Regions from separate parts of the Methylobacterium sp. WL7 genome, predicted to be linked through region 1. Evidence: predicted binding sites of a transcription regulator. Region 1 holds the regulator's gene; the other holds the start of a gene.
The links. The regulator LexA, encoded in region 1, represses DNA repair genes until DNA is damaged. The targets are predictions, from matches to a motif close to TGTTCNNNNTGTGTTCNG.
Positions count from the first base shown of each region.

Region 2: parE (DNA topoisomerase IV subunit B) is a predicted target of LexA. The motif match lies at 2,163-2,180, and genes of this name have one in related genera.

Region 1 is NZ_VRVG01000168.1:619-5,038, reverse strand. Features, by position in the region: gene FV233_RS26380 (hypothetical protein) at 45-260, shown strand; gene FV233_RS26375 (hypothetical protein) at 296-748, opposite strand; gene FV233_RS26370 (biliverdin-producing heme oxygenase) at 996-1,595, opposite strand; gene lexA (transcriptional repressor LexA) at 1,916-2,635, shown strand; gene FV233_RS26360 (ComEC/Rec2 family competence protein) at 2,629-4,420, opposite strand, start outside.
Region 2 is NZ_VRVG01000022.1:7,950-12,369, forward strand. Features, by position in the region: gene topA (type I DNA topoisomerase) at 1-1,709, shown strand, start outside; gene FV233_RS08540 (hypothetical protein) at 1,756-1,947, opposite strand; gene parE (DNA topoisomerase IV subunit B) at 2,290-4,350, shown strand.

The DNA of each region.
Region 1 (4,420 bases):
GAGCCTGCGGCGTCGTCTCGGGTCCTGCAGGCGGGAGGGATGTCATGGCGGAGAGCACGGAACGGGGGGGCGGCTGGAGCCTCCAGGCGAGCGCCGTGCCGGACGGGGTGCGGCTCGAACTCGCCCTCGCCGACCTCGGCGGCGGCCCGGTCACCGCGGCGATCGTGCTGGACCGGGCGGAGGCAAGGGCCTTCGCCCGCGCCCTGCTGGCGGCCGCCGGCGATGCGGCCGAGCGCACCTTCCCCAAGCCGGGCACCTGACCGGCCGGTCTCGGGTCTGGCGTGGCCGGCTCAGTTCATTGTTGGATGAAGCCCGGATTGCGGCCCGGCAGGCGCGGCACCACCGTGCCCCGCTTCTCGATCGGCGCGTCGCAGGCGTAGGTGAACTCGCTCTTCTGCGGATCGAACACGGTCTCGCCGGTGATCCGGCAATCCTCCCGCACGGTCTCGTCGAGATAGGCGCGGGCGGCGGTGCGGAACCGCTTCACCCGGGTCGCGGCCGGATCCGGATCGATCCGCACCTCGCTGAGATTGCAGCCGGTGTACTCGCGCAGGGCGTTCGAGACGACCAGCATCCGGCGCACCTGCCGGTTGTCGTAGACCTCGTAGGGCTCCTTGCAGCCGATGGTCACCACCTGCGGGGTGAGCGCCACGTAGTTGCGCGAGATATACGAGAACCCGGTGGTGCAGCCGGCCAGCGCCAGGCCGACGGCCCCGACACCGATGGGCAGAAGAGCCGCGCGTCGCATCCTCGTCATTCCAAGCCCAATTCCAGCCCAGTCTCGAAGCCGCCGGGACGATCCGCCTGTCCCGCCCTCCGGGGCAAGCATCAAGGCGCATTGAAACGGCCCCGCTTGCCCAGTCAATTCGTTTGTCGCCCGAGACCCCGTTCCGGGCGTCGGCGACCGGTCATCGCCCCACTCGCCGGTGGATGGCACGCGTGACAGGTTCTGTTGCTGTGCCAGGGCCGCTGAACGATCCGACCGGGCGGCGGCATCAGCCTTCGAAGACGTCCCCGACCAGCCGGCGTACGAAGTGGAACGCCTCCGTCGCCCCCGCGGCGACGCGTTGCTCGCCGCCCTCCCCGAGTTCGACCCGGTCGAGGGCGGCCGTGAAGTGCCGCCAATGCAACCCGCGTCCCTCGGGATGTCCGGCGAGATGGCGGGCGCCGCGGGTTTCCGACAGGCCGAGCGCCCTGGCTTCCTTGAGGAGGATGGCCGCGCCGAGATTCGAGCCTTCGGCGACGTAGAGCCAGCCCAATCCCTGCGCCGGATCGATCGTCCCGGGTCGGTCCTCGGACGCGCCGTCAGGGATGGTCGCTCCGACATCGCGCAGATCCTGCTGGATCAGGGGCAGTCGCCGCCTGCCGTCGAGATCGGGCAGGACATGTGCGAACGCGCCATCGCGATAGACCCGATCGACGACCGCATGGAAGCGGTACTGGATCTGAAGGAACAACGCGTAGCGCTCGAGGCTCGCGAACGGCTTTGCCGCCATGATGCGCCGGTCGAGCTGATCATGGGCTGCCGCGGTCGCCGTTCTCAGGCGCTTCACGCGGCTGCCGGTCTCGGCGATGTCGGATGATGCGGCGTCCATGCGATCTATGTCTGTCGTTCGGGCAAGGTGCCAGGGGCCGGGACGAGCGGCCCGCCGCGCCGCCCCGACCCTCCCGGCCTCCGGACCATTCCGGCGATTCAGATCACCGAGGCTGACCCGGGATCGTGCCGATCCGGCTCGGCCGGTTCTGCCATGGCGGCGCGGACGCGTCATGGCACATAACGGCCGCATCCGCACACAGCCGATCGATCAAGCTTGGCCGATCACGCTTGCGGAACACTTGCGGAACGTTTAACGTGTTCGTGATTTGTTTCCGCGACCGCATCTATGCGGTCCCCCAAGCCGCGAGTCCCCCGTCGATGCTCACGCGCAAGCAGCTGGACCTCCTGCGTTTCATCCAGAGCCGCATGCAGGAATGTGGCGTCCCGCCCTCGTTCGACGAGATGAAGGACGCCCTCGATCTGAAGTCCAAATCGGGCATCCACCGGCTGATCACGGCCCTGGAGGAGCGCGGCTTCCTGCGGCGCCTTCCGAACCGGGCGCGTGCCATCGAAGTGATCCGCATCCCCGAGAGCCTGTCCCAGCCGGCCGCACCGCCCGCGGAACCCCGCCGCTTCACTCCGAGCGTGGTCGAGGGCGGGAAGTCCAAGCTGCCGGCGCAGCCCGCGACCGCCCGGATGATCGACGACGGCGGCCGTTCCATCTCGATCCCCGTGATGGGCCGGATCGCGGCGGGTACGCCGGTCTCGGCGATCCAGAACCAGAGCCACGCCATCACCATGTCGCCGGACTTCCTGGCCGGCGGCGAGCATTACGCCCTTGAGGTCCGCGGCGATTCGATGGTCGATGCCGGCATCCTCGACGGCGACCTCGTGGTGATCCGCAAGCAGGACACGGCCAATACCGGCGACATCATCGTGGCGCTGATCGACGACGAGGAGGCGACGCTGAAGCGCCTGCGCCGCCGGGGTTCCTCGATCGCCCTCGAAGCCGCCAACCCGGCCTACGAGACCCGCGTTCTCGGGCCCGACCGGGTCCAGATCCAGGGCCGCCTCGTCAGCCTCGTCCGCCGCTACTGAAGCGGTTCGGCCGGCGCGTCGCCCGGCGCGGCCTCGGGACCGGGTGCGTCGGCCTCTGCCGGGAGCGGCTCACCGGGCGTCGGCGTTTCCGGCCGTGGGACAAGAGGCGAGGGCCGTAAAGCCGGCGACGGCCGCCAAGGCACGGCGCGCCCCGTGTCATGGGTATAGCGTGCCGTGAAGCCGTCCCGGTCGGCCCGGAGTGCGACGGCGCCTCGGGCGGCGAGAACCCGGCGGTCGATCACCAGCGGGCCCGTGCAGGTGGGCGGCGCGGCGAGCCGCGAGATCAGCACGGCCGCCCTGGCGCAATCCTCCGGGAAGGCGCGCCGGTCGCGGACCAGGGCGACTGCGCGGCCGTCCGGCAGGCGCGCGGTGCAGCCGAGCCTGTCGCACCGTCCGACGGCCGACCCAACCTGGATCACTGCCTTGGCCGATCGCCCGTCGCCATCCGCCTTCAGCCACTGCTCCATCACGAAAGCCGAAGGATTGCCGAGGGCCGACAGGACTCCGTCCGGCCCACGCACGGCCGCGCCACCGCCCTGCCGGTCGACGTACAGGTCGAAGCGCTCCGGAACGGCGGCGAGGCCGAGCCCGAGCAGGGCGGGCGGCAGGGCCAGCCAGCGCAGCCGCGACACCGGCAGCGTCGCCAGCAGCAGCCCGGCGGCCAGCATCGCCAGCGCGCCGGTGCCGAAGGCCGGCACAACCAGGACGGCCCGATCGAAGCCGGCGATCCACTCGGAGATCGCCAACATCCCGCCCACCGCCTGTCCCATCAGCCACCAGATCGGCCGGTCCAGGGCGAAGGGACAGGCCAGGACCCCGATCACCGCCGCCGGCATCACGACCAGGGACACCAGCGGCAAGGTCAGGGCGTTGCCGATCAGCCCGAACGGCTGAACCGTCTGGAAATGGTAGGTGGCGAACGGCGCCGTCGCGACCTGCGCCACCAGGGTCGTCGCGAGGGTGCCGATCACGGCCGAGAGTCCCCTGCCGACGAGCCGCTCGATCCGCCCCGCCCCGGGTCGCCGGAACAGGCGCCCGTCGATCAGCCGCGCACAGGCGATCAGCCCGGCCACCGCCCCGAACGACATCTGGAAGCTCGGTCCAAGCAGGCCCTCGGGTTCCCGCGCCAGGGCTATCAGGGCGGCCAGCGCGAGGTTGCGCATGGACAGTGCCGGCCGGTCGACCAGGATCGCGCCGAGCATGATCAGCGTCATGATCAGGGAGCGCTCGGCCGCGATGTCCCATCCCGAGAACGCGCAATAGGCGGTGACGCCCAGCATCGCGAAGCCGGCGGCGATCTTCTTGATCGGCCAGACCAGCGCGCAATACGGCATCAGCGCCAGGACGGCCCGCACCAGCCAGAACACCACGCCGGCGGCCAGCACCATGTGGAGACCCGAGATGGAAACGACGTGATAGATGCCTGCCGCCCGGAGCGCGTCATTGGCGGCCGGTCCGATCAGGCCGCGCTTGCCCGTGACCAGGGCCGCCGCCACGGCCCCCGCCTGCCCGCCCTCGGCCTGCGCGATCCGGCGCGTCAGCGCGTTGCGGGCCTCATCGAGCAAGGCCGCCAAGCGCAGGCGCAGAGGCGGCGGTGTGGGCGGCTCTCGAACCGTGATCGCACCGATCAGCGAGCCGACCGCGCCGAGTCCCTGAAAGTAGGCATCTCGCGCGAAGTCGTAGCCGCCCGGTCGTGCCGCCTCGGGCGGCGGCAGCAATCTTGCCGTGGCGGCGATGAAATCCCCGGGCCGCAGGGATGGCGCCTTTCGGAACGAGACCCGCACC
Region 2 (4,420 bases), on a different contig from region 1:
TCGGCGACCGCTACGTGCCGGACGTCCCGCGCAAGTACAGCGTCAAGGCCAAGAACGCGCAGGAGGCCCACGAGGCCGTGCGCCCGACCGACATGAGCCGCCTGCCCAAGATGGTGGCGCGCCACCTCGAGCCGGAGCAGGCCAAGCTCTACGACCTGATCTGGACCCGCACGATGGCGAGCCAGATGGAATCGGCCGAGCTGGAGCGCACCACCGTGGAGGTGGCGGCGAGCGTCGGCCCGCGCCGGATCGACCTGCGCGCCACCGGCCAGGTCGTGAAGTTCGACGGCTTCCTGGCCCTCTACCAGGAGGGCAAGGACGACGAGGAGGACGAGGAGAGCAAGCGCCTGCCGCCGATGAAGGCCGGCGAACCGCTCACCCGCGAGCGCATCACCTCGACCCAGCACTTCACCGAGCCGCCGCCGCGCTATTCCGAGGCGAGCCTGGTCAAGCGCATGGAGGAGCTCGGCATCGGCCGGCCCTCGACCTACGCCGCCGTTCTCCAGACCCTTCGGGATCGTGAGTACGTCAAAATCGAAAAAAAGCGGCTGCAGCCGGAGGACAAGGGGCGCCTCGTCACCGGCTTCCTGGAGAGCTTCTTCCGGCGCTACGTCGAGTACGATTTCACGGCCGACCTCGAAGGCCAGCTCGATCGGGTCTCCAACGCCGAGATCGACTGGCGGGCGGTGCTGCGCGACTTCTGGAAGGACTTCTCCGCGGCGATCGGGGAGACCAAGGAACTGCGCGTCACCGACGTGCTGGAGGCGCTCAACGGCCTGCTCGGTCCGCACATCTTCCCCGACCGGGGCGATGGCGCGAACCCGCGCACCTGCACGGTCTGCGGCACCGGCCAGCTCTCGCTGAAGCTCGGCAAGTTCGGCGCCTTCATCGGCTGTTCGAACTACCCGGAGTGCAAGTACACCCGCCAGCTCTCGGCCTCGGGCGTCGACGGCGACGGGGACGGCTCCTCGGGCGAGGGCGGCCAGCCTGGCGTCCGGGTGCTGGGCGACGATCCCGTGACCGGCATGCCGGTGACGATCCGCGACGGGCGTTTCGGGCCGTTCGTCCAGCTCGGCGAAGCCTCCACCGAGAAGGATGCCGCGAAGCCGAAGCGCTCGTCGCTGCCCAAGGGCCTCTCGCCGTCCGAGGTCGGCCTCGACAAGGCGCTGGCGCTGCTGGCGTTGCCCCGTGAGGTGGCGCGCCACCCCGAGACGGGTGAGCCGATCCTGGCCAATCTCGGCCGGTTCGGTCCGTACGTGCAGCACGGGAAGATGTACGCCAATCTCGGCAAGGACGACGACGTGCTGGAGATCGGCGCCAACCGCGCCATCGACCTGATCGTCGCCAAGGAACAGGGCGGCGGCCGCGGCCGGCCTGCCGCCGATCCGGGCCGCCCGCTCGGCAAGGACGAGACGAGCGGACGGGACCTCGTGGTCAAGGCCGGCAAGTACGGCCCCTACGTCACCGACGGCGAAGTCAACGCGACGCTGCCGAAGACCATGAATGCCGAGGCGCTGACCCTCGACGAAGGGATCGCGCTGGTGAACGCCAAGCGGGCGTCGGGCGGCGGCAAGCCGGCCAAGCGCAGCTCGGCCCGGAAGGCGCCGGCGCGGGCGGCTGCCGGCGAGAAGAAGCCTGCGGTGAAGAAGCCGGCCGCGAAGAAGCCGGCGGCCAAGAAGCCGGCCGCGAAGAAATCCGGAGCCGGCTGAACGCCGGACCCGCTACGCGCGAAGGGACGCTCGGATTTCGTCGCGCCTAGGCCAGGTAGCCGATCGTCGCCGCCAACGCCGTGGCGACGGTCGCCAGCGTGATGGTCAGGCCGTTCACCAGCACCCAGGCTTGCGGTACGACCGAGGGCGCATCGTCCTCGCACCCGAACGCGGTGCCGGCGGCCTGCTCGAAACGGATCAGGGTGAGGCGGCGGGCCTCGATCGCGGCGTTGCTCATCGACGGCGGCTCCCGGACCACGGTCAAATTCTTTTCCGACAGAACGCGGTCGGATCCACCCGGTTCCGATCCGGGTGGCGGCTGAGAAACCGTTAACCCACGATTGTGCAACGTGGCGATGACGGCGCCGTCGCGCCGCGCCGGCCGCGCCCCTCGCTCGTGGCGGCGCAGCATGCGATGGTGGAGTGGTTCGGCGACGCACCGGACCCTCTGGATGTTTCTGTTTTGTTCCGCTATGAAGCGGGGATGAAGGCGCATGCTGCACGATCCCAGGTCCGATCGCCAAAGGCCCGTCTGCCCGACGCCGAGCCGGCCGATGCGCCGCGTGCGCGGAGGCCGCGCGTGAGCGATCCGGCGCGCGACCTGTTCGGGCCGGGAGCTAAGCCCCCTGGCCCGCGTCCTGCGGAGCCGCGGCGGCGGCTGGCGGAATCGGCCTCGGTCCCGGCCATCGCGGCGGCCGAGCCCGAGGCTGGCTACACGGCCTCCGACATCGAGGTGCTGGAGGGCCTGGAGCCGGTCCGGCGCCGGCCCGGCATGTATATCGGCGGCACCGACGAACGGGCGCTGCACCACCTCTTCGCCGAGGTGATCGACAATTCCATGGACGAGGCGGTGGCTGGCCATGCCAGCTTCATCGAGGTCGAGCTGGAGGAATCCGGTTCCCTAGTGATCAGCGACAACGGTCGCGGCATCCCGGTGGACCCGCACCCGAAATTCCCCGGCAAGTCGGCGCTCGAAGTCATCATGACGACGCTGCACGCGGGGGGTAAGTTCGACTCGAAGGTCTACGAGACCTCCGGCGGCCTGCACGGCGTCGGCATCTCGGTGGTGAACGCCCTGTCCGACCTCCTCGAGGTCGAGGTCGCCCGGAACCAGACCCTCTACCGCCAGACCTTTTCGCGCGGCCATGCGCAGGGGGCCCTCGAACTCGTCGGACGGGTCCAGAACCGGCGCGGCACCCGGGTGCGGTTCCACCCCGATGCCGAGATCTTCGGCTCCCTGAAGTTCGACCCGCGCCGCCTGTTCAAGATGGCGCGCTCCAAGGCCTACCTGTTCGGCGGCGTCGAGATCCGCTGGCGCTGCGCCCCCGCCCTGCTCGAAGGGCTGGAGGGCGTACCGGCCGAGGCGGTGCACCGGTTCCCGGACGGGCTGCGCGACTACCTGGCCCGGGACATCGAGGGCAAGGACCTGGTCACCGAGGCGATGTTCACCGGCAAGGTGACCAAGCCCGGCTCGCACGGCTCGCTCGAATGGGCGGTGGCCTGGATGGTGGCCGAGGACGGCTTCTCGCATTCCTACTGCAACACCATCCCGACGCCGGAGGGCGGCACCCACGAGGCCGGCCTGCGGGTGGCGCTGCTGCGGGGCCTGCGCGAGCATGCCGAGCGCGTGAACCAGGCCAAGCGCATGATGGCCGTGACCACCGACGACGTCATGGCGACCTGCGCGTCGATGATGTCGGTGTTCATCCGCGAGCCGGAATTCCAGGGCCAGACCAAGGACAAGCTCGCCACCGTGGAGGCGCAGCGCATCGTCGAGACGGCGGTGCGGGACGCCTTCGACCATTGGCTGGCCGCCTCCCCGGCCCAGGCCAACAAGCTGCTGGACTGGGTGATCGACCGGGCCGAGGAGCGGCTGCGCCGGCGCCAGGAGAAGGAGGTCGCCCGCAAGAGCGCGACCCGCAAGCTGCGCCTGCCCGGCAAGCTGGCCGATTGCTCGGCCGCCGGAACGGCCGGCTCGGAGATCTTCATCGTCGAGGGCGATTCCGCCGGCGGCTCGGCCAAGCAGGCCCGGGACCGGACCACCCAGGCGATCCTGCCCTTGCGCGGCAAGATCCTCAACGTCGCGTCGGCGTCCCGGGACAAGCTCGGCGCCAACCAGCTGATCTCGGACCTCACACTGGCGCTCGGCTGCGGCACCGGTGCGGCCTTCCGCGAGGCGGATCTGCGCTACGAAAAGGTGATCATCATGACGGACGCCGACGTCGACGGCGCCCACATCGCCTCGCTGCTGATCACGTTCTTCTACCGGCAGATGCCGAAGCTGATCGATCGCGGCCATCTCTACTTAGCGATTCCCCCGCTCTACCGGCTGCAGCAGGGCTCGAAGGTGGTGTATGCGCGGGACGACGCCGACCGGGAGCGGATCACCAAGACGGTGTTCAAGGGCGGCAAGGTTGAGATCGGGCGCTTTAAGGGCCTGGGCGAAATGATGCCGGCCCAGCTCAAGGAGACCACCATGGACCCGAAGAAGCGCACGCTCCTGCGGGTCGCGATCCTCGAAGAGGCCCGGGAATCCACCGGCGATACGGTGGAGCGCCTGATGGGCAATAAGCCCGAGGCCCGCTTCGCCTTCATCAGCGAGCGCGCCGCCTTCGCCGAGGGGGCGGATCTAGATATCTGAGACGGGTGGTCGCTGCCCTCAGGGCTGAGAGCCTGGTTTCCAAAGGGCGTGCCCTTTGGCGGGACATCAA